4 regions of the Neorhizobium sp. NCHU2750 genome follow, and region 2 is predicted to be linked to each of the others. Evidence: predicted binding sites of a transcription regulator. Region 2 holds the regulator's gene; each other region holds the start of a gene.
The links. The regulator LexA, encoded in region 2, represses DNA repair genes until DNA is damaged. The targets are predictions, from matches to a motif close to TGTTCNNNNTGTGTTCNG.

Region 1 (7,612 bases), on a different replicon from region 2:
GCGTTGGAGCATGCCCGGCAATGACGTGATGGCGACCCTTGTGATAGGCATTCGATGATCAGGAAGCAAGGATCGGACGCAATGAAGGCGCAGTACGACATGTTTGCGAGCGACAATGCGCCGGCGGAAAAGCCTCTCGTTGAACGGCTATTGCCCATGAAGCCCAGGGAGATGGAAGGCAGGCTGGCTGCGGCCCCCGGCATAAGCGAAGAGCAGATGGCTGCCCATTTGACCGAGACCGGGCGCTACCGCATCCTGCGGAAACTCGAACCCCGGCCTGTCGCCACATCGATCAGGCCTGAATTTCCGCTGAGGGGCGTGATCCTCGATACGGAAACAACGGGGCTCAACCACCGCAAGGACGAGATCATCGAGATTGGCGCCATCGCTTTCACCTTCAACGATCAAGGTGTGATCGGCGATGTTACAGGCGTCTATGCCGGGCTTCAGCAGCCGACAGTGTCGATCCCCGCGGAGATCACCAGACTGACCGGCATCACCGACGCCATGGTGGCGGGTCAGGTGATCGACATTGCCGGACTGCGGACTCTGATTGATCCCGCAGATCTCATCATCGCTCACAATGCCGGCTTCGACCGGCCGTTCTGCGAGGCGTTTTCGCCGATTTTTTCCGACAAGGCCTGGGCCTGTTCGAACACCGAAATCGATTGGTCCGCCCGCGGCTTCGAAGGCACAAAGCTTGGCTATCTGATTGGGCAGGCGGGGTTTTTCCACGACGGGCATCGCGCGGTCGACGACTGCTTTGCGCTATTGGAAGTGTTGGCCCGCCGGGATGAAGCCCAATCGTCGACCGCTTTTGCCGAGCTTCATTTGGCAAGCCAGCGCTCGAGGGTGCGGATCTTCGCTGAGAACAGTCCCTTCGATCTCAAGGACCATCTGAAGGCGAGGGGGTATCGCTGGTCGGACGGGAGCGAAGGACGACCAAAATCGTGGTGGGTCGAAGTCGATGAGGCCGCGCTTGCCGAGGAGCTCCATTATTTGCGCACGGACATTTATCGTACCCGGAAGCCGATCCACCGACCCGGCCCCTCACCGCCTTCGACCGGTTCAGGGGCTGAGATCAGGGTTTCTGATCACGCTTGAGGCCTGGAGCCGAAAGGCGCAAAAGCCAGATGCTGCCACGGGCCGCCGAGATAGGCCCAGAGATCAAGCCCGGCAATTAAAATGGACCAAGGTTGGAAGCGCGCGCACAGGTCACGGTGAAGTTCATCTGCCTTAGCTCGCGGCACCTTGTTCTGGATCGTAATATGTGGCCGCCATGTCTGCATGTCCTGTGAGCCGAGCCAGGATACAAACGCGCTCTTCAACGCTCCACGGATTGCCTCAAGGGCCGGGCAAGCAATCATGTAGGCGACACCTGCGCCGAGATGCCTGACGCCGCTGACCTCGGCTGTCGAGGCAGGCATCCTTTCTGCCGCAAGGTTGAGTGCGTTGACAATCCGCGCTTCATATTCACCGGGCAACCGATGAAACATCGTCAGATGGGCGCGCAGGAAGTTTCGATCCGAGGGGAAATGCGCCTGTCGCAGCCGGTCGAATGGCTCGAGGTCTTCTTCCGCGATCCGGGCTGTAAGAATGAGCGGATGGCCTGTCTTCAATCGATGCTCCTGCTTCGGCGTGTGCTTGGTGAAACTTTCCTACCTACGCACAGAAATCTATCGCTATCCGGAAGCGGATCCGCCCACCAAGCATTTAACCGCCTTCGACCGTTTTTTCGCTTAATGGCGTCAAATTAGGCGGCCTTGATGCTCGGCTTGCATCCAGCGCATGGCTGAACTGCGGTGATGCCGCTAACTCACCTGAGAGGATGTTTGTATAGATCATCCCAACGAAGCGATGCACCTCCTCCCGCAAAGCTTCGTTCCTCAGGCGGCCCACTCCTCCTCCCAAGGGTAGCCTGAATGGACAGCGGCACTCCTCCTCCCAGCCGATGTCCAATCATTTCGAAAAGCCTGCGCTCCTCCCGCGCAGGCTTTTTCGTTTTTGGCTACATCCCGAAATCCAGTTGCGACTGACCCTCAGGGCCCTCTTCGCCCTGATCATTGGTGAGCGACGATAGCGTGACGCCGAGCAGACGCACGGCCCGCTTGAACGGATAGGCGGTCGCAAGCAGCCCGGTTGCCGCCTCAAGGATCTCATTGCCATTGGCGAACGGCAGGGCGGTGGTCCTGCTGCGCGTCGCCTGGGTGAAATCGGAATATTTGATTTTCACGGTAACGGTCTTGCCGCTAAATCCCTTTCCCTCGCAGTAACCCCATACCTTCTCGGTCAGTGGTCTCAGTTCGGCCGCCGCGAGATCAAGGTCATCGATGTCCTGCATGAACGTATCCTCGGCGCCGATGGATTTTCGCACTCGGTCCGGCCGGACCTGGCGATTGTCGATGCCGCGGGCGATGCCATAAAAATAGGGCCCGGATTTGCCAAAATGCTGCGTCAGAAACGCCAGCGACTGAGCCTTCAGGTCCGCCCCAGTCTCGATCCCGAGCCGGTGCATCTTCTCGGCGGTCGCCGGCCCAACGCCATGGAATTTCTTGACGGCGAGCTGTTCGACAAAGACCGGGCCGATCTTTGGCGTGATCACGGCTTGGCCGTTCGGCTTGTTAAGATCCGACGCCATCTTGGCGAGGAACTTGTTATAGGAAATTCCGGCGGATGCGTTCAGGCCGGTCACGGCCTTGATCCTAGCCCGAATTTCCAGCGCGATCTCCGTGGCGATCGGCATGTCCTTGAGGTTTTCCGTCACGTCGAGATAGGCCTCATCCAGCGATAGGGGTTCGATCAGCGGGGTATATTCGGCAAAGATCTCGCGGATCTGCTGCGACACAGCCCGATAGACCTCGAATCTCGGCTTCACAAAAATCAAATCCGGGCACTTGCGGGCCGCCGTGACCGACGGCATGGCGGAATGGACCCCGAACTTGCGAGCCTCGTAGCTGGCGGCAGCCACCACACCGCGGGCGGCGGCACCACCGACGGCCAGCGGTTTGCCGCGCAGCTCCGGATTGTCCCGCTGCTCGACCGAGGCGTAGAAGGCGTCCATATCGATATGGACGATTTTGCGAGTGGTCTCTACTGCCTGGATCGTGTCTGTCATGGTGCTGCCGGAAGGTCCGGTGTGAGGCTTGATTAATCGGAACGGAAAGTGAACATATCACCGTTTCCGACAATCGCAAACCGCTGGATTAGGCCTCGAACCGCCCGCCGACCATGCCGATTTAAAGGAGGCTACCCTGCGTGACCGGCTCGCCCGATTTCGAGACGATTGAGGAGCCATAGGGCTCGCGCGACGAAATGATCAGCGCATCGTCGGGCAGGGGCCGGGCGAGATCCTTTGCTTCGTCCCATGGCGCCCGCAGCCAGGTCGCGGTTGCCTCTTTGGTTAGCAGCAGGACCGGCATGGCCTTCTCATGGATCGGCTTCACAAGCCCATTCGGGTCCGTCGTCAGAAAACCATAGAGGTCGTCGGTGGTCAGGCCGTCTTTCACCTTGCGGACACTTTGCCAGCCGAGCACATGGATGCCGGCAAAGAACATCAGGGACTTTTGCTCGTCGCGCGCAAACCAGGCGTTCGGCACTTTGCCGCCGGGCTCCTGGGCTCCAGGATCAGGTTCGGCAAAGCTGGTGACCGGCACGATGCAGCGATGCTCGACGCCCAACCAGCGCTTCCAATGGGGAAGGGTCAGCTTCCGGACATTGGTGACGCCGCGATCCGGCTCCATGCGGATCAGCGCGTCCATATCGACAGCCTGGCCCTTTGCCCTCATCTTGTCGGCGCGTGCCTCTGCCGCCTTCTTCTGGACGAAGATCGGGGAGGGCAGGCCCCAGCGTGCATTGGTGAGTTGCCGGCGGCCGTCGGCCGTATTGCGGATGATCGGCCCGGACTGATCCGGGTTCATCTGATAGGCGGGCATGAGGTTGATCAGGCTCTCGACATCCTTGGCCCAAGCCGCAACATGATCCTTGTCTTCCATCCGAAAAAGGTTACACATCGCGGGCTATCTACTCCGACGAGATTGTACATGATAATCTAACGCCGGCTATTGGTTTGGCCAGCCTGGACGAGACTTTCCAGCCGGAAGACGTCGGCATTGTCCTGCCGCGATGCCAATCCTTGATAGGTCGCCTGTTCGACCATCCCTCCGTCGGAGAAACCCCGAAACGCGATCTCGGCAATCAGCGTCGGATAGGCCCAGAAGATGTCGGCGCCACCGAGTTTTGCGATCTCGCAGATCACCGGCGGCTTCTTCTGCTTCCAGCGCAGCGTGTCCAGCATCTTTCTGAGCTTGCGTGCCTCGGCGTCGTTCAGTACGGGTCGGACGCTCCCGACATGAATGAAGTCGTGCCCTTGGCAGGCGGCCAGCAGCAGCGTTCCGATTTCAGATGGCGCATCGGGTGCCCGCTCGTATCCGGCGATGAAGAAGGCGCCGCGGAGAGACTGCGCCGGTGGTGCCGGCGCGTTCGCTCGATCATCGTCATCGGGTCCGAGATCGTGGAAGATCTGGGGCGCTTCGATCTGAAGCGCCTTGCGCGGCCGCGGGCGACTAGGCGCATCGGTCCTGGATGTGAGGGGCTGCGATCGCAAAACTTTCGTCATGGTGCCAACTCAACAACAAAACGTATGAACACTGTGACGGAGCCGCATTTGTCCCCGTTATCCACCAAACGTGGTGCTTTGGCGGAGAAATGCCAAAAATATTTCTGCCTCTTGTACGTCCCTGATTCCCAATGGATTCTTCTAAATGGTCAAGTCGAGGAAGATATTCCCAGGGCCTGCCCCGCTTGACTCTCTGCCGTCAACGGAACAGATAGTGAACATATAAGCCTTTTGCGACATGACGTCGAGGTGCAACACGACCTTGCAGGGAGCCGTGAAAGATGACTGCTGCCCGCGCCCCAAGGGGGGCCGTCGGTGTCTCCGATGTGATTGCCGATCTGCGCGAGCGGATTTCAGCCTTGGAAGGATCGAGCGCGCGGAAAGCCGGCTGTCTGGCCTTCGGCGTGCCGGAGATCGACGAGAAACTCCCCGGCGGCGGCCTTGCCTATGGCGCCCTGCATGAATTTGCCGGGGGTGGTGCCGGGACGGTCGATGGTGCTGCGGCAGCACTTTGCGCCGCCGGCATCGCCGCGCGCACCAAAGGCCCGATCGTTTGGTGCCTGACGCGCCCGGATCTGTTCTGCCCGGCGCTGGCACAGGTCGGGCTACATCCGGATCGGGTCATCTTCGTTGAATCCGATCGGGATGAGGATGTTCTGGCCAATATGGAGGAGGGGCTCTCCTTCGGCGGCCTCGGCGCTGTTGTCGGCGAGCTGGTCCGCCTGCCGATGGTCGGCTCGCGCCGGCTGCAGTTGGCGGCCGAAAAGACAGGGACAATGGCACTGGCCGTCCGGCGCTGGCGCCGACAGACGGAGGCCAATGATTTTGGCCAGCCGACGGCTTCGACCACGCGCTGGCGTGTCAGCGTCATGCCGTCGGAAGAATTACCGGTACCGGGCGTGGGGCGGGCCCGATGGTTTCTGGAGTTGATGCGGTCGCGTGCGGGCGAGTGTGCTGAGTTTCTCGTGAGGGCATGTGATGACCAGGGTCGTCTCGATCTATCTTCCGGATCTGCCGACGGATCGCATTCGTCGCGCCGATCCGTCCATTCCGCCTGAACAGGCGATCGCCGTGATCGCCAAAAGCGGATCGAAGCGCTGGGTTTCGGCCGCAGATACCGCCGCACGCAAGGCCGGCGTCCATGTTGGCATGCCGGCGGCGAAAGCGCAGGCGCTGTTCCGAGGCCTGATGCTGGTCGATGCCGATCCGATTGCGGATGCCGCAGCGCTGGAGCGCATCACCCTCTGGGCTTTGACCATCTATTCCCCGATCGTTGCCGTCGATGGGACCGACGGGATCGTCATGGATACGGAGGGCGCCGATCATCTTCAGGGTGGCGAGTTGCCGATGGTGACGATGATCGCGAATCGCTTCCTGTCCAGAACGCTGACGGCACGGGTTGCCGTCGCCGATACGTGGGGCGCGGCCCATGCCTGTGCCCGCGCCATTAGCCGCGAGACGGTGATCGTGCCGATCGGCCAGACCGTGAAGGCCGTCGAAAAGCTGCCAATCTCCTTACTGCGCCTTCCGCCCAAGATCATTGGTGATCTGCGAACCCTCGGCTTCCAGACAATCGGCGAATTGGCCAATACGCCGCGTGCGCCGCTGACCCTGCGTTTCGGGCCAGAGATCGGCCGTCGGCTCGACCAGATGTTCGGCCGCGCGGCCGAGCCGATCGACCCGATCCGCACGCCGGATCTCATCGAGGTCAGCCGCGCCTTCTCCGAACCGATCGGGGCGGCAGAGACCATCAACAAATATGTCGGCCGGCTGATCGTCCAGCTGATCGATGAGTTGCAGAAGCGCGGGCTCGGCGTGCGCCGCGCCGATCTGATCGTCGAAAAGGTCGATGGCACGAGGCAGGCGATCCGGGCCGGTACGGCCAGGCCGGCGCGCGATGTTGCCTGGCTGACAAAACTGTTTCGCGATCGGACGGAAAAGATCGAGCCGGGCTTCGGCATCGAGAAGCTGACATTGGTCGCTGTCATGGCCGAACCACTGGAGGAGACCCAGAAAGTTTCGTCGCTGGTCGAGGACGAGGTCACCGACGTCACGCCGTTGATCGACATTTACGGCAATCGCGGTCAGCGGGTCTATCGATGGGGACCGGTTGCCTCCGACATCCCCGAGCGGTCCGTCCAGCGCATTGCCGCTGCGGCGGACCCGATCGCTGCCGTCTGGGTGGGCCATTGGCGCCGGCCGGTCCGGCTTCTGGCCAGACCGGAGCTGATTACCGCGATCGCGCTTCTCCCCGATCGGCCGCCGGCATCGATCGTCTGGCGCGGCAAGCGCCGCAAAGTGGTGCGCGCCGACGGGCCGGAGCGGATTTTTGGCGAGTGGTGGCAGCGCGACGCCGAGATGGAGGCCGTGCGGGATTATTTTGTCATCGAGGACGAGGCAGGCGAGCGCCTCTGGGTTTACCGGGCTGGCGATGGTGTCGACCCCGAGACCGGTGATCGACGCTGGTTCTGCCACGGTATCTTCGCATGACCTATGCCGAGCTCCAGGTCACAACGCATTTCTCGTTCCTGCGTGGTGCATCGTCGGCGCAGGAGCTGTTCGAGACGGCGGTGGCATTGGGCATCGAGGCAATCGGCGTCGTCGACCGCAATTCTCTGGCCGGGATCGTCCGGGCGCTGGAAGCGTCGCGCGCCACCGGCCTGCGGCTCGTTGTCGGCTGTCGGCTCGATCTGGCCGACGGCATGTCTCTCCTCGTCTATCCAATGGATCGCACCGCCTATTCCCGGCTGACGCGGCTGATCACGCTCGGCAAGAGCCGCGGCGGCAAGAACAACTGCATCCTCCACTGGGACGACGTCATCGCCTATTCGGCCGGCATGATTGGAATCCTCGTGCCCGATCTTGCCGACGAGACCTGCGCCATCCAACTTCGGAAAATGGCGCAAGTGTTTGGCGACCGCGCCTATGTTTCGCTCTGCCTGCGCCGGCGGCCGAATGACCAGATGCGGCTCCATGAGATCGACGGTCTTGCTGCCC
Region 2 (7,612 bases):
ATCGGGCCGGCGGCCGTTCCCGTTCTCGCGCCCATCGCGCCGCGCCGAACTGCAGCCTCGCTGTCCGTGGTGGCCGTCGCGCAGGCGGCGCGCGACAGGATGTCGGCAGCGATCGCGGAGGAAGGGCGGTACGGCCATGGCTTCCTGTTCGTTCCGGTCGCAATCGGCGCCGGGGCCGTCATCTGGCTTCTGTCTGCATCCGACCCGCCATTCTGGCCGTTTGCCCTTGCGGCCATCGTCGTGACAGGTGCGGCGCTCTCCATTTCGCATAACCATGCCGCAAGAGCCGTCCTGCTGGCCGCCGCCCTCGTCAGCCTCGGCATGATGCTGGCGCAGATGGAGACATGGCGGCGCGCGACGGTCATTCTCGATACGGCCGTCACCAGCGATATTGTCGGCATGGTCGAGCGCAGTGAAATGTCCGGAGCCGGTCGGGTGCGCTATGTCGTCAGGATCATCTCGACAGCCGATCCCGAGATCAGACGCCCGCCGGGGCAGGTGCTGCTGATGGCGAGCGGCAGGGGCGGGCGGTTCGACAATGGCGCGGTGATCGCCGGCCGCGCGCGACTGTCGCCGCCTGCGGGGCCTGCGTTGCCCGGATTGCACGACTTTGCCTTCTCATCCTATTTCGACGGGATCGGCGCAGTTGGCTATTTCTACGCAGCGCCGCATCAGATCGAGGCGTCTGTCGATCCCGGCAACTGGTCCTATGCCGTGGAGCGGTGGCTGTTCGATCTGCGTGCGCAGATCGGCAACCGGATCAGGGGGCTCGTTCCCGGCGATGCGGGAGCCTTTGCCGCCGCCATCATCACCGACGAGCGGCGGGCGATCTCGGAAGAGACGGTGGAAGCGCTGCGGGTCGCGGGGCTTGCCCATATCGTTGCGATATCCGGGCTCAACATGGCGCTGGCAGCCGGCATCTTCTTCATCGGACTGCGCACGGCGCTGGCGCTGTTTCCCGGCTTTGCTCAGGCCTGGCCGGTCAAGAAGATCGCAGCGGCCGGGGCGCTTGCCATGGTGACGGCCTATTACCTGATTTCCGGCTTCGGGGTCTCGGCACAGCGCGCCTATATCATGATGGCCGTCATCCTGATCGCCGTGCTGCTCGACCGGCCGTCGATCAGCCTGCGCAATGTGGCGCTGTCGGCCATCATTATTCTCGTCTGGACGCCATCGGAAGTGCTCGGCCCGAGCTTCCAGATGTCGTTTGCCGCCACTGCCGCGCTGGTGGCGGGCTATGCTGCCTGGACAAGGCGAGCCGAGCGGCGGCCACGCGAACCGCTACCCCTTCATCACCCTTCAGTGACATGGCTTGTCGGAGGCTGGAAGTTTGTCGCCGGCATCATCATGACGTCGCTGATCGGCAGTCTCGCGACGACGATGTTCTCTGTGGAGCATTTTCATCGGATCGCGACCTATGGGCTTGCGGCCAATCTCGCCTCCATGCCGATCATCAGTTTTTTGGTCATGCCGGCAGGGCTCATCGCCATGCTACTGATGCCGTTCGGCCTTGATGCGCCCTTCATCTTTGTCATGGCCAAAAGCCTGGACTGGGTGATCGTCATCGCCAGGCATGTAGCGGGCTGGGGAGGCGACTTTACCGTCGGGCAGCAACATTCCTCGTTTCTGCTCTTCGGCGCTTCAGGCCTGCTGCTTCTGACGCTGTTGCGCACCCGGCTCAGATATCTCGGCCTGCCGCTGATTGCGGTCGCCCTCTGGCTCTTCCTGCAGCCATGGCCGGAACCGCCGTCCAGCCTGCTGATTGCCGAAGACGGCACGCTGGTGGGACTTCGCAGGGAGGGCGGTATTGCGGTCAACCGGGCGAAGGTGCCGGATTTCATCTATGGACAATGGCGCCGCGCACGACGGCTGCCCGACCCGGAAGCGCCGATCATTCGCGACGAGTGGCGCGATAAGGATATGCCGAAGGAGGTCCCCAAAGGCCTTTCGCAGAACAGGGCGAAAACTGGCGCTGCCCGCCTGCCGAAAGCCGTCATCGAGCGTGCGCGGGATCGCATGGAGGTCACGAGCGCGGACCGCTTCGAATGTCAGCCGAAAGCTTGGTGTGCGATCATGTCTCCGGATGGTGTCATCGTCGTCGTCATCGAGGATAGCCGCTTCACCGGTGTGGCCTGTGATGTCGCGGGGCTCGTCGTTGCGCCGCGCGCTCGGTTCGACGAGTGCCGCTCGGGGACGCCATTGCTCAGCGGCAGGACGTTACGCAATACGGGTGCGGTCGAGATCGACTTTGCCGGGTCGCCGATCGCCGACGAATGGATCATCGAAACGGCAATGAGCGCCTCTGCCCGGCCATGGACCGTTCATCGCCAATATGACTGGCATCGCGGCATCTATGATGCGTCGCTACCGCCATGGCTGGTCAGGCCTTCACAAAACAGTTCAATCGAAGACGACCTGTCCGTCGACGTTTCCGCCATGGGCGCGGGAGGCGATTTTCAGGACCAGCAAGGCTTTGCCGATCCTGCTGATTTCAATGATAGCGGCGAATGAGGCCGACCAGCTTGCCCTGCACCTTGACCCGGTCAGGCGGGAAGATGCGGGTTTCATAGGCGGGATTAGCAGCTTCAAGCGCGATCGATCCACCCTTGCGGCGGAAACGCTTCAGCGTTGCTTCCTCGTCATCGACAAGGGCAACGATGATATCGCCGGGATTGGCGGTGCTGCCGTTGCGGATGATGACGGTATCGCCATCGAGGATGCCGGCCTCGATCATCGAATCGCCCTTGACCTCGAGCGCATAATGCTCACCGGCGCCGAGCATTTCGACCGGAACGGAAATGTCGTGGGTGTTGTTCTGGATGGCCGAGATCGGCACGCCGGCGGCGATGCGGCCCATCACGGGGACGCTCGCCGAGGCGCTGTCATTGGCCGGGGCCGCGGGTGCGGCAGGTGCCGGCGGTTTCTTGCCGAGGCTGCCCTCGATGACGCTCGGCGAAAATCCGCGCTTCGGCTGCAGCGTCGGCACATAGGCCTCCGGCAGCTTGATGACTTCGAGCGCACGGGCCCGGTTCGGCAGCCTTCGGATGAAGCCGCGCTCTTCCAAAGCGGTGATCAGGCGGTGGATGCCCGACTTCGATGCGAGATCGAGTGCATCCTTCATTTCATCGAAAGAAGGTGGAACGCCGGACTCCTTCATGCGTTCATGAATGAACAAAAGAAGTTCCTGTTGCTTCCGGGTCAGCATTTTGATGCACCTTCAGATTTGAAACAAATGCAGAACGAACACTATATGTTCCATATGTGTTCCGCAAGTCCCTAAATTTTCGTGAAAATATGATAACTTTCCGAGATGGCTGATAACGTTCTCGGCAGAAAGCTACTTGCGCTCCCCGACGGACTGACCAATTTATTTTCGGCGGATCAGAGTCTGGGGGACATGCGTGACTGCTAAGAAAATCGATCATCTCGTTTTGCCGGTCGGCAATCTGGTCCAGGCGCGCGAGCGGCTGTCGGGGCTGGGCTTTACTGTTGCGCCTGATGGTGTGCATCCGTTCGGGACGGCCAATGCCTGTATCTTCCTTGAGGACGGCACCTATCTGGAGCCGATCGCGCTTGCGGACCGGCGCAAGGCGGGCACCGCTGCCAAGCGCGGCAATGTGTTTGTCGAGCGAGACATTGCCTTTCGCGGCAAGCGTGGGCGTCAGGGGCTGTCGGCGATCGTGGTCGCTAGTGACGACGCTTCCGATGATCACCAGCGTTTTGTTGAAGGTGGGGTTTCGGCGGGCGAGCCGCTGGAATTTGCCCGCATCATTAAGTCACCGGAGGGAGACGAGCGGGAGGGGCGCTTTCGCCTCGCTTTTGCGGCGCTCGAAGGTGCGTCCGAATTTTTCGCCTTTGCCTGTCAGCGCGTCGTTTCCTTTCCGCAGGACATGGGGTCCCTGAGGGTGCATGCCAATGCGGTGACCGGGCTGAAGGAAGTCGTGCTTTCCTCAGGTGTGCCCGGCGATTCCGCCAGGCTGTTGCAATCCGTCCTGTCGGTTTCTGCGCAGGAAGGGGAGGCCGGGCTGGTGTTTGCCGGCGAAAATGCCAGGGTCCGGGTGGTGGACGCAGATCAGCTGCATCAGGAATTCGGGCCTGCCGCCAAGCTGCATGGGGCTGAGCTTTGCGGGCAGGCGGTGATCTTCCGCACCGCCGATCTGGCCGTGACAGAGATCACCCTTGCTGCTAATGACGTCGCATTCATCCGCCGGGATGGACGCGTGCTTGTGTCGCCGTCGCCCGGCCAAGGCGTGTTTTTCGGTTTCGAGGAATGAAAATGGCAGTGTCCCCCAATTCTGAGGTTTCGGTCGGAGAAGGCGCAAACAAGGTTGTGTTCTCCAATGCCGGCAAGCTTTCGCTGATTGCGGGCCCCTGCCAGATGGAGAGCCGCGATCACGCCTTCATGATCGCCGGCAACCTCACGGAGCTCTGCGCCAAGCTCGGCATCGGGCTTGTCTACAAGTCGTCCTATGACAAGGCGAACCGTACATCCTTGTCGGGCAAGCGCGGCATCGGGCTTGAGAACGCGATGGAGATCTTTGCCGACCTGAAGAAGGAATTCGGCTTCCCGGTTCTGAGCGACATCCACACGGAAGAACAGTGCGGCCTGGTGGCGCCGACGATCGACATCCTGCAGATTCCGGCCTTCCTGTCGCGCCAGACGGACCTGCTGGTCGCCGCCGCCAAGACGGGCCGGGCGATCAACGTCAAGAAGGGCCAGTTTCTCGCCCCCTGGGACATGAAGAACGTGCAGGCGAAGTTTACCGAAAGCGGTAATCCGAATGTGATGCTGTGCGAACGCGGTGCGTCCTTCGGTTACAACACGCTGGTATCCGACATGCGCTCGCTGCCGATCATGGCGTCGCTCGGTTCGCCCGTCATCTTTGATGCGACGCATTCGGTGCAGCAGCCGGGCGGGCAGGGCGGTTCGAGCGGCGGCCAGCGCGAATTCGTCGAAACGCTGGCGCGTGCGGCTGTCGCCGTCGGCGTTGCCGGCGTCTTCATCGAGACGCATGAGGATCCGGACAATGCTCCGTCCGACGGGCCGAACATGGTTCACCTGAAGGACATGCCGCGGCTTCTGGAAAAGCTTCTGGCTTTCGATGCGGTGGCGAAGGCCGCCTGAACTTGAGGCGCGCTTGAGCGTGGTCAAAGCGCGAAAAGCGTTTCAACTGTAATTGGCGTGTCATTGAATGTGAGACATTTTCAATGACCACGTGGATAATAACTCTGAGGAGAGACCCTTGACTGCTATTACCGATATCATCGCACGCGAGATCCTCGATAGCCGTGGCAATCCGACCGTCGAAGTTGACGTCTATCTGGAAGACGGCACGATGGGCCGTGCCGCCGTTCCGTCGGGCGCCTCGACGGGTGCCCACGAAGCGGTCGAACTGCGCGATGGCGGCAAGCGCTTCGGCGGCAAGGGCGTCGAGAAGGCCGTGGAAGCGGTCAATACGGAAATCTTCGACGCCATCGGCGGTTTCGATGCCGAAAGCCAGATCCATATCGACAAGACGATGATCGCGCTTGACGGCACGCCGAACAAGTCGCGGCTCGGCGCTAACGCCATTCTCGGCGTATCGCTTGCAGTCGCCAAGGCTGCTGCCGAATCCTCCGGTCTGCCCCTCTATCGCTATGTTGGCGGTGCCGGCGCCCATGTCCTGCCGGTTCCGATGATGAACATCATCAACGGCGGCGCGCATGCCGACAATCCGATCGACTTCCAGGAATTCATGATCATGCCGGTCGGCGCCGAGACGCTGAAGGATGCGGTGCGGATCGGTTCTGAAATCTTCCACGTGCTGAAAAAGGAACTGGGTGCCCAGGGCCACAACACCAATGTCGGCGACGAAGGCGGTTTTGCTCCGGGCCTGAAGAGCGCACCGGAAGCCCTCGACTTCATCATGAAGTCGGTCGAAAAGGCCGGCTACAAGCCGGGTGAAGACGTCTATCTCGGCCTCGACTGCGCCTCGACGGAATTCTTCAAGGACGGCAAGTACGTCATGGAAGGCGAAGGCCGCACGCTGGAATCGGGCGCCATGGCCGAATATCTGGCCGAGCTCGCTGCCAAGTATCCGATCATCTCGATCGAAGACGGCATGGCTGAAGACGACTGGGAAGGCTGGAAGATCCTGACCGACAAGATCGGCTCCAAGGTACAGCTGGTCGGCGACGATCTGTTCGTCACCAATTCCGCACGCCTGCGCGATGGCATCAAGATGGGCGTCGCCAACTCTATCCTCGTCAAGGTCAACCAGATCGGCTCGCTGACGGAAACGCTCGATGCCGTCGAGACCGCGCACAAGGCAGCCTATACCGCCGTCATGTCGCACCGCTCGGGCGAAACGGAAGATTCGACGATTGCCGATCTCGCCGTCGCCACCAATTGCGGACAGATCAAGACCGGCTCGCTGTCGCGGTCCGACCGTCTGGCCAAGTACAACCAGCTGATCCGCATCGAGGAAATGCTCGGGCCCCAGGCAATTTACGCCGGCCGCTCGATCCTCAAGGGCTAAGCCTCGGCTACGTTCCGATAGTGATCATCGAAAAGCCCGCGTCATCGGCGCGGGCTTTGTCGTTTCCGTATGGTTGTTACGGTCTCGCAGCCGTGTGCGGGAAACGAATGGTTAAGCAAGTTCTGCGAATCCTAGATACTCACCAGAGGGGCCGACTCGCGCCCCGTCGCGTAATTCAGGGCGTAGACAGGCATGTGGACAAAGCATCATCGGCAACGGAAGTTCGGTCGTCTGATCCTGCCTGCCATTACCGTCGCTTTCGTCTCCTATTTCGGCTATCATTCGATCCATGGCGATCTGGGCCTGATCGCGACTGAGCAGTTCGAAAAGCAGCGCTTGGCTAGAACTGCCGAACTGGCGGAGCTGACGACCAAGCGCGAGGCTCTGGAGCGCCAGGTGCACTTGATGAGCGACGGCTCGCTCGACAAGGACATGCTCGACGAAATTGCGCGTTATCAATTAAATGTCTCGCGCCCGGATGAAATAGTCATATTTAACAACTATTTCTGAGTTAACCGAATTTCGGTTAACATTGATTTTTCTGAAATATATCAGTTATTTATCTTACATGCGAGCCATGCAAATATAGCATTGCTGGCCGCGACATTCTTGCCTATGTTAGCTGCCGAAACCCGAGCGGGTCGGGACGGGCGTTGATCGCCCGCGTCGGTGCCGCTCTTTCTGTGCAGCACATAGGGAGGGATCGATGGCGCAAGCTAAATCCGCGTCTGCATCCGGCCGCAAGCCAGCGGCAAAGTCTGCTACCAAGGCAACCACCACCAAATCGGCGCCCAAGGAATTCACCGGCAAGAATACGCCGGACTTCGGCAAGGACGAAGATCTGCATGCCTATCGCGAGATGCTGCTGATCCGTCGCTTCGAAGAGAAGGCCGGCCAGCTTTACGGCATGGGCTTCATCGGCGGTTTCTGCCATCTCTATATCGGTCAGGAAGCTGTCGTCGTCGGCATGCAGATGGCGCAGCAGGAAGGTGATCAGGTCATCACCGCCTATCGCGACCATGGCCACATGCTGGCAACCGGCATGAGCCCGCGGGGCGTCATGGCCGAGCTGACCGGACGTCGCGGCGGCCTGT
Region 3 (7,612 bases), 1.8 Mb from region 2:
AATAGGTTTTGATCCAGGACGACGCAAAGACCAGAAGAGCGAAGGAGGCCGCATGGCTCTCGGGAAAGCCATATTCGGCAAATCCTTCGATCTGGCTGAAACATTGCTTGGCAAACTCCTCAGAATACTTGTTCTTGAGCATCCCCCCGATGAAATCGCGCTCGAACTCCTTGACCCGACCGGACCTCTTGAAAGTCGCCATCGACCTGCGCAGCTGATCTGCTTTCTCTGGAGGAAAACCGGCACCGGTGATCGCGATCTGCATCGCCTGCTCCTGGAACAGGGGCACGCCAAGCGTCCTCTCCAAAACCTTTTCGAGAGCGGGGCTTGGATATTCGATCGGCTTTCCGTTTCTCCGATCCTCGCGGCGCTTCAGATAGGGATGAACCATATTGCCCTGGATCGGCCCTGGTCGCACGATCGCCACCTCGATGACGAGATCGTAGAACTTCCGGGGCCGAAGACGTGGCAGCATGCTCATCTGCGCCCGGCTTTCGATCTGGAAAACGCCAATCGTATCGGCACGACAGATCATGTCATAGACGTTCTGGTCGCGATTTTCCTTCTGCAGGTCGGCAAGCCTCAATGCCTTACCGTAATGATCCTCCAGCAACCCGAAAGCCTTCTTCAGGCATGTCAGCATGCCGAGCGCCAATACATCGATCTTCAGAAGTTTCAACGTGTCGAGATCGTCCTTGTCCCACTCGATCATGTAGCGGCCCGGCATCGCCGTCTTCATGATCGGCACCACTTCGTCGAGCCGGTCGCGGGTGATGAGGAAACCGCCGACATGCTGGGTCAGGTGCCGCGGAAACCCCATCAGTTCCTTCGCATGAGTGATAACCTTCTTCGTCACGGAATCCGTGACATCCAGCCCCGCCACCTTGGCCTCACGCTCGGAAAGCCCATCCTCCGACCAGCCCCAGACCGTGCTCGAGAGCGCCGCCTGAACATCCTCGGAAAGACCGAAGGCCTTTGCCACCTCGCGCCCGGCCATCCGTGTCCGATAGCTCGTCACCGCCGCCGTCAACCCGGCATGGCGATAACCGTAATGCTCGTAGATATACTGGATGACCTCCTCGCGCCGCCCGTGTTCGAAATCCACATCGATATCCGGAGGTTCGTTCCGCTCGGTGGATATGAAGCGCGCAAAGAGGAGTTCCGATTTTTCCGGGTTCACCTCGGTAATTTCGAGGCAATAGCAGACCGTCGAATTGGCGGCCGAACCACGACCCTGGCAAAGGATATTCAGCTCATACCGCGCATGCCAGACGATATGGCGGACGGTCAGGAAATAGGGCTCATATCCCATCTCCTTGATGAGGCCGAGTTCCTCGCGAATTTGCTGTGAAACACCGGGCTGGATTCCATCAGGATAGCGCCGCCGTGCCCCTTCCCAGGTCAGACGCTCCAGCGTCTCCGATACGGTTTCACCGGGAACGCTTTCATCCGGATAATTATGCTGCAACTCCCCGAGGGAAAAGCTTAGTTTGCCAAAGAATATCGCCGTATTCGCCACAGCCTCCGGATAGGCGTGAAAGAGCCGCCCCATTTCATATGCCGGTTTGAGATACCGCTCTCCATTGGGGGCCAGCAGAAAGCCGGCCTCCTGTACCGTCACGTGATTGCGGATCGCGGTGACGACATCCGCAAGTGACCGACGCAAAGGCAGGTCGAAGAGCGGCAGGTTTGTTGCGATCAGAGAAACACGGCTCTGGCGCGCAACCTGGGCAAAACTGGCAAAAACAAAGGGATCACGCCCGTCATAGGTCGGCGACAGCGCCAGATACATATTTTTGCCGAATGCCTGTCGGTAATCAACAAGCCGCCTGGCCAGATCAGCGAGGTAGCTCCGGTCCTCGGCCCGCGAAAAATCGGGCACGACGGCAAGCATCATATCCCGGCACCATTCCAGAAAATCCCATTCCTCCAGAATGCACGAGCCTTTCTCAGTCCTGAGATTGCCTCTACTCAACAGTCGGCAGAGATTGGCCCAGCCTCTGCGGTTCATCGGATAGGCAAGAACATCAGGTGTTGCATCGGTGAAGACGAGCCGGGCACCGGGGTGAAACCGGCAGGGCTCAACCGCACCCTCCTCACCCTCTTCCTTGCCGCCAGCCCTATGACGGGCAAAACCCGCCTTCATCTCACAAATCTGATTATGGGCGCGCACCACACCGGCAACCGAATTCCGGTCGGCAATCCCCAGCCCGGAAAGTCCCAGGATGCTGGCGGACCTCACCATCTCTTCCGGCCTCGACGCGCCTTCCAGAAAAGAAAAATTCGTCCTGGCACCGATCTCAAAAAAACCTGGAGCCCCCATCACGCAAAAATTCCGTGCATGCGCCAGTCTGGTGCATCCTTGCCATTATAGGGCCCGAGCCGGAAAACCCAGAAAAGCCGGCCGAATTCTGCTTCAAGACGATAATAGTCGCGTTCTGGCGTCTCATCGTCATCAAGCCACCATTCCGGCGCGATCCGCTCCGGTCCCTCCGCACGAGTGACTATGTGCAGGACATGCCGCCAGCGGAACCGCTGCGGCGGCCCATCAGGAACGATGGCGGCAAAGGCTTCAATCGGCTCGGGGCGACGCAGGAGCCGCAAAGGGCGGCTTGATTTCGGTGAGAAGGGCAAGGCATCGCCCACATCTGCGGGACGCACCGCCGCTTCGATTGCCGGAACGGCTATTTCGGCCCGCTCAGGAATATGGCTCTGGCGCGACCTGAGGACCTCAAGGCAATCCACCCCGAACCGGGCGGCCACCTTGTCGATGAAATCGGCAAGCGACGTTTCCTGGCTTTCCTTGCCCGAGAAATCACTCTGCAGCAGGCCAAAGGCCGCATGCTGCAGCACGCTCAACCGCAGGAGTTCGAACCCGAAACCGGCCTCCAGATGATCGTGGACGGCATCGAGGCGTTCACAGAACAAGCCGGCGATCGTCTTTGGATCCCTCAATGCTCTTGATGCACCGACCTTGATACGGAACACCCTTCCATCGACGCGAAACAGGGAAAGTTCGAAAACCGTCCCCCCCACGCCCCTCTCCTCCAGGCTGGCCTTGAGCGAGACCGCAATCTCACGCGTCACACCGATAATGTCCTCTTCCGCCTGGACGGGTTCCGCCAGCTGCCGTTCTGCCGAGAGCGCGGCAACCGGACGCCGCGGCGAAATCGCTTCCTCGCAGGCCCCCAGCGCCTGATCGAGCCTCATCATCAAATGCGCACCGAATCTGCGCACGAGCGGCGCTCTCGGTATGGCCATCAGATCGGCAATCCGCTTCAGTCCCAGCTTGCAGAGCCCTGTAAGGGTCATCTCATCGAGACGCAGCGCATGAATGGGAAGCGCCGCCAATGCGCCTGCCATATCCTCCCTGGCAGTAATCCCACCACGGCCGAACCGGCTCATCGCCCAGGAGAGACCCGGAGAACCGGAAATAGCGCCGCACACGTCAAATCCCACCTGCTTCAGCCTGAGGAGAATATCGCCGAGCATGGCATCCTCCCCGCCGAAGAGATGGGCGCAACCACTGACATCGAGAAAGAGGCCATCCTTTCCATCCAGCGCGACGAGCGGCGTATAGCGGTCGCACCAGTCGGCAACCGCCTCGAGAAGCTCGAAATCCGCCTTCTCATCCTCGTCGAAAACAGCCGTTTTCGGATACATGACACGCGCCTCGGCGAGTGCCTGCCCCCGTGTCAGGCGAGACCTCTCGGCCACCTCGTCGAGTGCCGTCAGCCGCAATGCATTGTCGCGCCGGCCGGCACAGACGATCGGCGGATGCTCAGGACGCTCTTTCGAGCGCCATGACATGCCCCAGAGCCTGCGCGCTATCCTGTCGGTGGAAAGATGCGGGAAATACAGGGCCAGGATACGCTGGTCCCTGGCGAAGGCGAGGGTTTTCTGCCCCTCCGGCAAGACGAAATTGGCGGTCATGGGAATTCCACTCCAGAAGGAAGGAGAGCGGAGCCGGATTGCGGCTCTTCTCAAGGGTGATCCGGAAAACCGGATGGCCTATGCTGCCGCCAAGCATTGTGCCATCCGCAAGGCGCCGCTCCAGAGCCGGCGCCGGTTCGACGAGCATGCGGAAAGAAGCGCTGCTGGCCTCTTCATCTCCCGCATGCCGCAAAAGCAGAAGCGGCCGTCCCGCCGCCTCTGCCCGTAGCTTGAGCCTTCGGCTTTCCGTCAGGCCGAAGGGTTTGGGATTGCCATGAATTTCAAGGATCGTTGCCGCAAAGGCCTTGCTGGCAAGTGCCTCTTCCGCAATCCACAGCGCATCCCCCAGCCTGCGGGGCGACGCCTGAAAGACCAAGCGAGGATCGACACCGATCTGCCTGATACCCCCGCCATAGGGCACACCGCTCTCGCAGGCCGAAAGACCATCTGCGATCCAGAGCAGGGGAGCACCGGAAAATTTCCGGGTCATGATGAATGCCACCAGCGAAACAGCAAAGCCGCTGGCTGCCCCGGCATCATAGAGCGTGAGCGAGCGAATTTCGGAAAGACCGTCCAGCCTCAGGCCGCCATCCAGCGCCTCGTCCAGAAACGGAATATCAAAACCCAGCCTTGTCGGTTCGGCCTGCTTCGCATCCGCCCTACCCGGCACGGCAAGATCTTCATGTCGTGCCGCAACCATGCCCGGCAAAGCCTTGCCTTCCAGTCTGGCGATCTGTTCGCGCAGGGCAAAAACCCTCTCCCGCGCCGCGGCATTACCGGCCATGGCGTCAGCTCCAATCCATACGTTCACCTTATGTTCCTATGGATTCCAGAGGACACACAAAGAGTCAATCACTCCAGCACAGGAATCTTTTCCTCATTAGCTATAGCAATGAATCTTATCTCGAAAAAAAGCGGCAACAGCCTTATATGTGACCTGGAAAAGGGAGAACCCATGGCTCGCATCGACCAAACCGACGACTGGCGGGATCGCCATGCGCCAACGATCAGTGCGTTTGAATCGTTGGCGATCGAGGCCTATGGTCATCTTCCGCAGGAATTCAGAGCCCTCACCACCAACCTCATCATCGAGGTCGAGGACTTTCCCGACGACGACGTCTTCGAAGACATGGCGCTGGAAACGCCCTTCGATCTGCTCGGTCTTTTCGAGGGACGAGGTATCTCCGAACGCTTTACCGTTGAGACAGGGGAGCTGCCCAACCGGATCAGGCTCTATCGCCGCCCGATCCTGGATTATTGGGCCGAAAACGAGGAAACCCTCGGCGACATCATCACCCATGTGCTGATCCACGAGATCGGCCATCATTTCGGCCTGAGCGACGATGACATGGAACGGATAGAAGCCAGCGCCGAGGATGCGACCCAGCGCTGACCCCGTAAAGGCTTATTGCTCGCCGAGCTTGATATCCGGGTGATAATCCTTGCCATCGACAGTTTTCGTCACAGCCTGGCCGCACTGCATCTGCCCGCTCGTGGTGTTGAAGGAATAGGTCGGAGAGCCATGAAGCTCCCACCCCTTGTTCAACGCCGCCGTCACCTTGTGGCAGAAGGAGGCATCGTCCGGGCCGGTGAGAAAACGATAGAGCTTCATGATATCTTCTTTCTTGCAGCGATTTTGGCAACCTGGTTGAGAAGCGTCTTAGCCTCTTCAAAGTGAAGGCGCTCGACCATTTTTCCATCGATATTGACGACATTGAGACTTTCGGCGCCGGGCTCATTGAACGCCGCAACGATTGTCCTTGCCTCCTCAACGCTTTGAGGATCCGGTGCGAAATGCCGGTTGGCCAGTTCTATCTGGGCGGGATGGACAAGCATCTTGCCGGAAAACCCCATGGCACGGCCCTGGATGCAATCCGCATCGCACCCCGCCTGGTCCTTGAAATCGTTGAAAACGCTGTCGATCACATCGACGCCATGGGCGCGTCCGGCAAGCACGATCTGCATCAGCCACGGCACGAGATAGGCTCGCCCCTTCTGCGGCAGCACGCCGGTCGCCTTGCGCAGGTCGTTCAGGCCAACGACGAGACATTGCAATCCCTTTCCCTGCAATCCCTTACCGCCTGCAGCAATGGAACCCGCGTCCAGCACGCCTTTCGGCGTCTCGATCATGGCCCACAGGGCCACGGGCTTTGATGGGTTGAGACCTGCCAGACATTCCGCGGCTTTTTCGAGCTCGGCTGCGCTTTCCACTTTCGGCAGCAGCAGCGCATCCGGCAAAAGCCGGGCGACGAGATCCATGTCCGACCGCGAAAACTCGCTATCCAAGCCATTGATGCGAATGACCCGCTCCTGATGCGACGCCGGAAACCGGACAAAAGCATCAGCCAGATTGTCGCGTGCTTCCGCCTTGCGTCCGGGCGCCACGGAATCCTCAAGATCATAGATCACCGCATCGCAGTCCAGACCTGGCGCCTTTTCAAGCGCGCGCCGGTTATCTGCCGGAACGCTGAGAACGGAGCGGCGAACGGGTGGATCACTGTCTTTCAAGAATTCCATTGCCTTCTTCTGACGGTCTTTTCAGAGCTCTGCAATAAATCCCGCTCGAAAAGCCCTTGCAAGAGAAGAATGGAAGGCCCACATTTGAAATTAGAAAGGTTTGAACATGCAGAACATTCGTTCCTTCTTCATCATCGCCACCGCCATCGCTCTTCTTGCCGTTGCCGCCTTGCTGACGGCTTCCCTGACGATCGCCTTCATGGGCACCCTGGCCATTCTTTCCATCGGTAGGGCACTGTCGAACCGGCTGAAACCGGTACCGGTTCGTGCCAAGACCAAGCGGGAAGACATGCGCGTCTGGAATGACGGCCGCGGAACCATCATCGACATGTGATCCTTTTCGGGCGCTGCCTGCGAGATGCGGGCTGGATCCGGAGAAATGGCGCGTACCGATTGGTACTGAATCGGACTTCAAATCCGTCCAGAAATCCGCTATGGCAGCCTCCACCAAAGTCTTCATGGAGGCCGATCATGGAAAAGTTTGAAAAATTGACGGGCGTTGCTGCGCCTCTTCCGGTTGTCAACATCGACACCGACATGATCATTCCGAAGGATTATCTGAAGACCATCAAGCGCACCGGCCTTGGCAAGGGCCTTTTCGCCGAGGCGCGCTACAAGGAAGATGGTTCGGAAAACCCCGATTTCGTCCTCAACAAGCCTGCCTATCGCGGTGCCAAGATCCTTGTTGCGGGTGATAATTTCGGCTGCGGCTCTTCCCGCGAGCATGCTCCCTGGGCTCTGCTCGATTTCGGCATTCGCTGCGTCATCTCGACGAGCTTCGCCGATATCTTCTACAACAACTGTTTCAAGAACGGCATTTTGCCGATCGTCGTCAGCCCGGAAGATTTGGAAAAGCTGCTCGATGATGCCGATCGCGGTTCCAACGCAATTCTGACGGTAGACCTGGAAGCCCAGGAAATCACCGGCCCGGACGGCGGACACCTGCATTTCGACATCGATCCCGGCCGCCGCCATATCCTTCTCGAAGGTCTGGACGACATTGCCTCGACGCTGAAGAGCGATGCGGCTATCTCGAGCTTCGAGACCAAGAACCGCAGCGAGCGCCCCTGGCTCTGAAGACAAGCTGGTCATCTCATCCGCGGCAGGCCCGGATGAGATCTGCCGCGCGCATCTGAAATGCGCACAAGCATGGCGAGCCTGC
Region 4 (7,612 bases), 240 kb from region 2:
GGCGGTAGACCTGCCATCGGGCCTCTGCGGCCTGAGCGGCCGCCCGCTTGGCGCAGCCTTCAACGCAAGGCGCACCATTACTTTCATGGCACGAAAGCCCGGCCATCTGCTTCTCCCCGGCCGGTCCCTCTGCGGTGACATGGAGGTTGTCGATATCGGCATCCCGCGGCGGCTCATGCAGGCTGCAGCCGGCAGAGTTTCGGAGAACCGACCCGACCTTTGGCGTAATGAGCTGCCGGTGGCAGGCCCCGATACGCATAAATACCGGCGCGGCCATCTCGTCTGCTTTTCCGGTGAAGCGTCAAAAACCGGCGCCGCCCGGCTTTCGGCGCAGGCGGCCCTCAAATGCGGGGCCGGGCTCGTGACGCTCGCATCTCCCGCCGACGCGCTGGAAATCAACGCGGCGCATCTAACGGCGGTAATGCTCCGGGAAATCGACAGCAAGGCCGATCTCGACGAATGGCTCGCCGATGGCAGGCTGTCGACCTTCGTCCTCGGCCCGGGTTTCGGCATTGGCGGAAAGGCGAGGGGGTTTGCCCTGGCCCTTTCCGGCAAGACGCTCGTGCTCGATGCCGACGGCATAACCTCGTTCAAGGACGACCGCGATGCGCTGTTTGCAGCCTTTGCCGGCGGCGAGCCGCATCTCGTGCTGACGCCCCACGAAGGCGAATTCTCTAGGCTGTTTCCCGACCTCGCCGCCGATGACAGCCTCGGCAAGGTCGAAAAGGCGCTGGAGGCAGCAAGGCGGGCCAATGCCGCCGTCGTTTACAAGGGAGCGGATACGGTCATCGCAGCACCCGATGGTCGCGCCGCAATCAATACCAACGGCCCGCCATGGCTCGCCACCGCCGGATCAGGAGATGTGCTGGCCGGCATTGTCGGCGCATTGTCGGCGCAGGGCATGCCGGCCTTCGAAGCCGCCGCAGCCGGCGTCTATATCCACGCCGAAGCCGCCAATATGGCCGGCCCCGGAATGACGGCGGAAGATCTTGCAGACCATGTCGGCAAGGCCATGGCCGCGACGGTGACCGGCCACTAGCCTTTGTTCACAAGATCCTGCATCGCCATCGCTCCCTGAGGCGCATTGACCTTGCCCTCATGGATGAAGAAGGCAAACACGTCGCGCGGCGTCCGGCTGACGTTACGGGCATCATCGACCAGCGGCAGGTCCCCCGGCACTCTGCCTTCCGCCCATGTCTTGAGCCGCGCGGCCCAGGCATTCATGTCGGTATCGGCATAACAGGTCGCAATGTCGTCCGATCCCTTCTGCAGCCGGGCATAGACGAAATCGGCAGTCACGTCGGCAATCATCGGATAGTCGAAATGCTCCGCACAGACCGGCGCGACATTGTATTTTTCGATGAGCGCCACGAATTCTGGCACCTTGAAGGAGTCGTGCCGCACTTCGACGACGTGGCGCAGCGGCAGGCCCTCAAGCGCCTCAGGCAGAAGCTTCAGGAACGCCTCGAAATCGTCAGGCTCGAATTTCTTGGTCGGCGCAAACTGCCACAGAAGCGGGCCGAGATGGTCGCCGAGTTCGACAAGGCCCTGGTTGAGAAATTTCCCGATCGACTCTTCGGCCTCGGCCAGAACCTTTCGGTTGGTTGTGAAGCGGCTGGCCTTCAGTGAGAAGATGAAACCGTCCGGCACTTCCGAGGCCCATTTGGCGAATGTCTCCGGCTTCTGCGAACCGTAATAGGTGCCGTTGACCTCGATGACCGAAAGCTTGCCCGACGCATATTCGAGCTGCCGCTTTTTCGGAAGCTTCTCCGGATAAAACGTGCCTTCCCACGGATCGAAGGTCCAGCCGCCGATGCCGGTGCGGATCTTGCCGCTCTTGCTCATCTACCCCTCCCTGATCTGCCGTCTCGCAAGCGGTGGCCTATTCCGCCGCCTGCACCTTTTTCACCGGCCGGCGTTCCAGCAACTCCTTGAGGAAGTGCCCGGTATAGGAGCGCTCCTCCTTGACGATCTGTTCGGGCGTGCCGGTGGCGACCACTTCGCCGCCGCCGGTTCCGCCTTCGGGACCGATATCGATGATCCAGTCGGCCGTCTTGATGACCTCCAGATTGTGTTCGATGACGATAACGGAATTGCCTTGGTTGACCAACTCGTGCAGCATTTCTAGAAGTTTCGCCACGTCATGGAAATGCAGGCCGGTGGTCGGCTCGTCGAGAATGTAGAGCGTGCGTCCCGTCGAGCGCTTCGACAATTCCTTGGCGAGCTTGACGCGCTGCGCCTCGCCGCCGGACAGCGTATTGGCCTGCTGGCCGACCTTGATATAGCCGAGACCGACATCGAACAGCGACTGCAGCTTGTCGCGCACCGCCGGCACCGCCGAGAAGAACTCGACGCCTTCCTCGACCGTCATGTCGAGCACGTCGGCAATCGACTTTCCCTTGAAATGCACGTCCAGCGTCTCGCGATTGTAACGCTTGCCGTGGCAGACGTCGCAGGTGACGTAGACATCCGGCAGGAAATGCATCTCGATCTTGATCACCCCGTCGCCCTGGCAGGCCTCGCAACGGCCGCCCTTGACGTTGAAGGAGAAGCGGCCGGGCGCATAGCCGCGTGCCTTGGCCTCTGGCAGGCCGGCAAACCAGTCACGGATCGGCGTGAAGGCGCCGGTATAGGTGGCCGGGTTGGAGCGCGGCGTACGGCCGATCGGCGACTGGTCGATATCGATCACCTTGTCGATATGCTCGAACCCGTCGATCCGGTCATGCTCGGCCGGAATTTCGCGCGCCCCCATGACGCGGCGTGCGGCCGACTTATAGAGCGTCTCGATCAGGAACGTGGACTTGCCGCCGCCCGATACGCCGGTGACTGCCGTGAACACGCCAAGCGGAACCGCTGCGGTGACATTCTTCAGATTGTTGCCGCGCGCGCCGAAAACCTTGAGTTCCTTGCCCTTCTTGGGCTTGCGCCGCTCGGCCGGAACCGCAACGCCGAGCTCGCCCGACAGGTATTTACCGGTCAATGACTTCGGATTGGCCATCACCTGGCTCGGCGTGCCCTCGGCCACCACCGTGCCGCCATGAATGCCGGCCGCCGGTCCGATATCGACGACATAATCGGCCGTCAGGATCGCATCCTCGTCATGCTCGACGACGATCACGGTATTGCCGATGTCGCGCAGATGCTTCAGCGTGTCGAGGAGGCGGGCATTGTCGCGCTGGTGCAGGCCGATCGACGGCTCGTCGAGCACGTAAAGAACGCCCGTGAGGCCCGAGCCGATCTGCGAGGCAAGCCGGATGCGCTGGCTTTCGCCGCCCGACAGCGTGCCGGAGTTGCGCGACAGGCTCAGATAGTCGAGGCCGACATCGTTGAGGAACTGCAGCCGCTCGCGGATCTCCTTGAGGATACGCACCGCGATCTCGTTCTGCTTGGCATTCAGATGTTCCGGCAGGCCGGAAAACCAGTCGCGCGCCACCTTGATCGACATTTCGGTGGCTTCGCCGATATGCAGTTTGTTGATCTTCACCGCCAGCGCTTCGGGCTTAAGGCGATAGCCGGCGCAGGCCGGGCAGGGGGCTGCCGACATGTAGCGCTCGATTTCTTCGCGCGCCCAGGCGCTGTCGGTCTCCTTCCAGCGGCGCTCAAGATTGGGAACGATACCCTCGAAGGTCTTCACCGTCTTGTAGGAGCGTGCGCCATCGGCATAGTTGAACTCGATCTTTTCCTCGGTACCCTTGAGGATCGCGTCCTGTGCCGCCTTGGAGAGCTTGTCCCAGCGGTCCGACAGCTTGAAGCCGAACACCTTGCCGAGACCTTCGAGCGTCTGGTTGTAATAGGGCGACGACGACTTGGCCCAGGGCGCGATGGCACCGTCCTTCAGCGTGCGCCCCGGTTCCGGCACGATCAGGTTCTCGTCCACCTTCTGCTGCGAACCGAGGCCGTCGCAGGTCGGGCAGGCGCCGAACGGATTGTTGAACGAAAACAGCCGCGGCTCGATCTCCGGAATGGTGAAGCCGGAAACCGGGCAGGCGAATTTTTCCGAGAATAGAACCCGTTCATGGGTCTCGTTGAGCGACTTGTTGGCGGAGCCACCGGCTGCAGTTTCATTGGCGGGCAGGGGCTTGTCGGCGAATTCCGCCACGGCCAGGCCATCGGCAAGCTTCAGCGAAGTTTCAAGGCTGTCCGCCAGGCGCGCACCGATATCCGCCCGCACCACGAGGCGGTCGACGACGACGTCGATGTCGTGCTTGTATTTCTTGTCGAGTGCCGGAACATCGGCAATCTCGTAGAACTGGCCATCCACCTTGACGCGCTGAAAGCCCTTCTTCATCAGGTCGGCGAGTTCCTTCTTGTACTCGCCCTTGCGGCCGCGGATCATCGGCGCAAGGATGTAGAGGCGCGTTCCTTCCTCGAAGGCCAGCACCCGGTCGACCATCTGGCTGACCGTCTGGCTTTCGATCGGAAGCCCCGTCGCCGGAGAATAGGGCACGCCGACGCGGGCGAAGAGCAGACGCATATAGTCGTAGATCTCGGTAACCGTGCCGACCGTCGAGCGCGGATTGCGCGAGGTCGTCTTCTGCTCGATCGAGATCGCCGGCGACAGGCCCTCGATCTGGTCGACATCTGGCTTCTGCATCATTTCCAGGAACTGTCGCGCATAGGCCGACAGGCTTTCCACATAACGCCGCTGGCCTTCCGCATAGATCGTGTCGAAGGCAAGCGAGGATTTGCCGGACCCCGACAAGCCGGTCATCACGATCAGCGAATTGCGGGGCAGGTCGAGATCGATGCCCTTCAAATTGTGCTCGCGTGCACCACGTATGGAAATGGTCTTGAGTTCGCTCATCATCATGCCTTTGGGGAGGCCCGCTTTCGGGATTGAAGGCCCTTATGTAGTCATTGATGTCAGACTGTCGAGGCGAAACTGCCGCATTTGCCAAGCGTTCCGACTCCGTTGACAGCACTATAGGAATAAAATAGAACAAATAAAGAACAAAATATACGAAAGCTGACCATCATTCAGGCCTTTAGGATTTTGCCTGTGGATTGTCGGCGGTAGGGCAGGCGCTGCGCCCGACCTATGGTTTAAGGTGCGCCACTGTTTTTGAAGCTGCGGGAATGCGCGGCGAGCTAAGGTGAGAAGATTATGGCAGGTAGCGTCAACAAGGTCATCCTGATCGGCAATGTGGGAGCAGACCCCGAAATCCGTCGGACCCAGGACGGCCGTCCGATCGCCAACCTTCGCATTGCGACGTCCGAAACCTGGCGTGACCGCAATTCCGGCGAGCGCCGCGAAAAGACCGAATGGCACACCGTCGTCGTCTTCAACGAGGGCCTCTGCAAGGTCGTCGAGCAATATGTGAAGAAGGGCGCCAAGCTCTATATCGAAGGCGCGCTGCAGACCCGCAAGTGGCAGGACCAGAGCGGCAACGATCGCTACTCGACGGAAATCGTGCTTCAGGGCTTCAACTCGACGCTGACCATGCTCGACGGTCGCGGCGAGGGCGGCGGTGACCGTGGCGGCTTTGGCGGCGGTCGTGGTGGTGCGAGCGACTTTGGTGGCGGTGACGACTTCGGTGGCGGCTACGGTGGCGGCGGCAACGACTATGATCGCCCGCGCTCGGGTGGCCAGGGTGGCGGTGGCCAAGGCGCCGGTCAAGGAAGCGGCGGCCGCGGCGGCCAGTCGTCGGGAGGCAATTTCTCCCGCGACCTGGATGACGACATCCCGTTCTGATCGGAGGCGCCTGCGGGCGCCTTTTTCATGTCAGTTCACCAAGGACGAGATCCGGTCCTTCGTCCATTAGCCGGCCAGGCCTCACGCTTGGCCGGCTGTTTTTCGTTCATGCCCGCTCGTCGGCAGCCAGCATTGCGACCAGTACATCGGATTGGGACAATATTCCGACCAGTGCCTGACCATCATCGACCACTGGCAGGTAATGCAGGCCATTTTCGGCAAATTGAATGATCGCCTCCGCCGGACTGGCGTCCGGTCGAACGGTTTTGACCGGCGAGGTCATGATGTCGGCGACAGCCGTGCTTGGCCCGATCGGCGAGGAGAAGGCAGACAATAGGCGAACGACCAGATTGCCCGGCCTCCCGGCTGGCCGCAGTTTGTCTATCAGGTTCGTTTGTGTAACGATGCCGACAACTTTCGCGTCGTCCGCAATCACCGGCAAAGCCTTGATGTGATGCGAGCGCATGAGCTGCTGTGCCTCGTAAACCGGCATTTCCGGCGATGCAGTGATCACATCGCGCGACATCAGTTGGCCGCAATCCAGATCGGTGGCCCGACGTCGATAGGACCGCAGTTCCACGCGCTTGAGTATCGCTTCGAGGTCATCGCGATTGATATCGATAAACTCGTCATATTCGCCAAGCACATCATCGATATCCTGCGACGAGAAGCCGATACGTTGGATAGGCGCCGGGTCCTTGGTGCCATGATCGGCCGCCGCCGGCACCGTTCTGTGCGGATACCTACGGCCGGTGACATTGTTGAATATCAATGCGACGGCCAGCAATGCGACGGAATTGCCCAGAACCGGCCAGATCACGAAATTAAAGCCAAGATCATGAATGGCCTTGCCACCGAGGACCGCCGTCAAGGCGATCGCCCCGCCTGGCGGATGAAGGCAGCGGAAGGTCATCATCAAGCCGATGGCTATGCTGATCGAGAGCGCGGCGGCGAGAAACGGTTCACCGACAATCATCGAAACAGAAACACCGACGATGGCAGAGAGCGTATTGCCGCCAATGATTGACCATGGCTGGGCGAGTGGACCTGCCGGTACGGCAAAGAGCAGTACCGCGGAGGCACCCATCGGTGCGATGAGGGCAGGCAGCGATACAGATGATCCGACCGCCAGCACGCCGCTCAGGCCACTGATGAATATGCCCAGAAGGGCACCGGCAGAGGCGCGCAACCGCTCCCTCTTGGTGACGGGTGACGTGTCCGGCAGCAGCCTGCACAATAAGGGATGCAATGGACTTTCCTTCAATCAACAGATGGCGTTGCCACGCCTTCATCTACCAGATGCAACCGGATGGCCGCGGCCAAAATTTCGGCTTCTTGCCAGAGGGCGCTTTCTCAGAGGTTGAAGGCGGACCGCACCCCGTCGACGACGAACTGCACCGAGAGTGCCGCAAGCAGCACGCCGAGAAGCCGCGTCAGGATCGCCCGGCCGGTGACGCCGAGGAAGCGATCGAGCTTTTCCGAAAGCAGCAAGGTCAGATAGACGACGGCCATCATCAGCGCGATCATGCCGATCAGCAGGGCGCGGTCGAAGGCGGTGGTGTAGCTGCCAGCAAGCAGCACGGTGGCTGAGATCGCGCCGGGCCCCGCAATCAGCGGAATGGCCAGCGGGAAGACGGCCAGGTCACGCAGGTGATCGATGGTGATGGCCGCCTGCGATGTCTTTTCCTTGCGCTCCTGGCGGCGCTCGAACACCATTTCGAAGGCGATCCAGAAGAGCAGCAAGCCGCCGGCCACCCGAAAGGCGCCCATAGATATGCCGAGAAGCCCGAGCACCCCGGCGCCGAATAGTGCGAAGACGGCAAGGATACCGAAGGCGATGATCGAGCCGCGCAGTGCCACCTGGCGACGCTGCGCTCCCGTCATACCCACGGTCAGGCCGAGGAATACCGGCGCAAGTCC

Region 1: a site for LexA is predicted at 3,153-3,170, ahead of dinB (DNA polymerase IV). Genes of this name have one in related genera too.
Region 3: a site for LexA is predicted at 4,738-4,755, ahead of NCHU2750_RS18620 (ImuA family protein). Genes of this name have one in related genera too.
Region 4: a site for LexA is predicted at 4,936-4,953, ahead of uvrA (excinuclease ABC subunit UvrA). Genes of this name have one in related genera too.

What each region holds. Positions count from the first base shown of each region.
Region 1 covers NZ_CP030830.1:217,349-224,960, forward strand. The annotation lists partial or broken gene NCHU2750_RS27225 (3'-5' exonuclease) at 172-1,079, shown strand; gene NCHU2750_RS27230 (2'-5' RNA ligase family protein) at 1,095-1,619, opposite strand; gene dinB (DNA polymerase IV) at 2,009-3,115, opposite strand; gene NCHU2750_RS27240 (SOS response-associated peptidase) at 3,237-4,010, opposite strand; gene NCHU2750_RS27245 (ATP dependent DNA ligase) at 4,049-4,615, opposite strand; gene NCHU2750_RS27250 (ImuA family protein) at 4,897-5,673, shown strand; gene NCHU2750_RS27255 (Y-family DNA polymerase) at 5,594-7,105, shown strand; gene NCHU2750_RS27260 (error-prone DNA polymerase) at 7,102-7,612, shown strand, end outside.
Region 2 covers NZ_CP030827.1:2,049,082-2,056,693, reverse strand. The annotation lists gene NCHU2750_RS10115 (ComEC/Rec2 family competence protein) at 1-2,511, shown strand, start outside; gene lexA (transcriptional repressor LexA) at 2,492-3,205, opposite strand; gene NCHU2750_RS10105 (VOC family protein) at 3,402-4,274, shown strand; gene kdsA (3-deoxy-8-phosphooctulonate synthase) at 4,277-5,125, shown strand; gene eno (phosphopyruvate hydratase) at 5,244-6,518, shown strand; gene NCHU2750_RS10090 (FtsB family cell division protein) at 6,711-7,028, shown strand; gene pdhA (pyruvate dehydrogenase (acetyl-transferring) E1 component subunit alpha) at 7,225-7,612, shown strand, end outside.
Region 3 covers NZ_CP030827.1:3,860,806-3,868,417, forward strand. The annotation lists gene NCHU2750_RS18610 (error-prone DNA polymerase) at 1-2,323, opposite strand, end outside; gene NCHU2750_RS18615 (Y-family DNA polymerase) at 2,323-3,741, opposite strand; gene NCHU2750_RS18620 (ImuA family protein) at 3,782-4,717, opposite strand; gene NCHU2750_RS18625 (metallopeptidase family protein) at 4,889-5,326, shown strand; gene NCHU2750_RS18630 (DUF1737 domain-containing protein) at 5,339-5,545, opposite strand; gene NCHU2750_RS18635 (HpcH/HpaI aldolase/citrate lyase family protein) at 5,542-6,450, opposite strand; gene NCHU2750_RS18640 (hypothetical protein) at 6,557-6,784, shown strand; gene leuD (3-isopropylmalate dehydratase small subunit) at 6,922-7,527, shown strand.
Region 4 covers NZ_CP030827.1:1,810,340-1,817,951, forward strand. The annotation lists gene NCHU2750_RS08875 (NAD(P)H-hydrate dehydratase) at 1-1,039, shown strand, start outside; gene NCHU2750_RS08880 (DUF72 domain-containing protein) at 1,036-1,845, opposite strand; gene uvrA (excinuclease ABC subunit UvrA) at 1,883-4,804, opposite strand; gene NCHU2750_RS08890 (single-stranded DNA-binding protein) at 5,105-5,692, shown strand; gene NCHU2750_RS08895 (HPP family protein) at 5,799-6,941, opposite strand; gene NCHU2750_RS08900 (MarC family protein) at 7,046-7,612, opposite strand, start outside.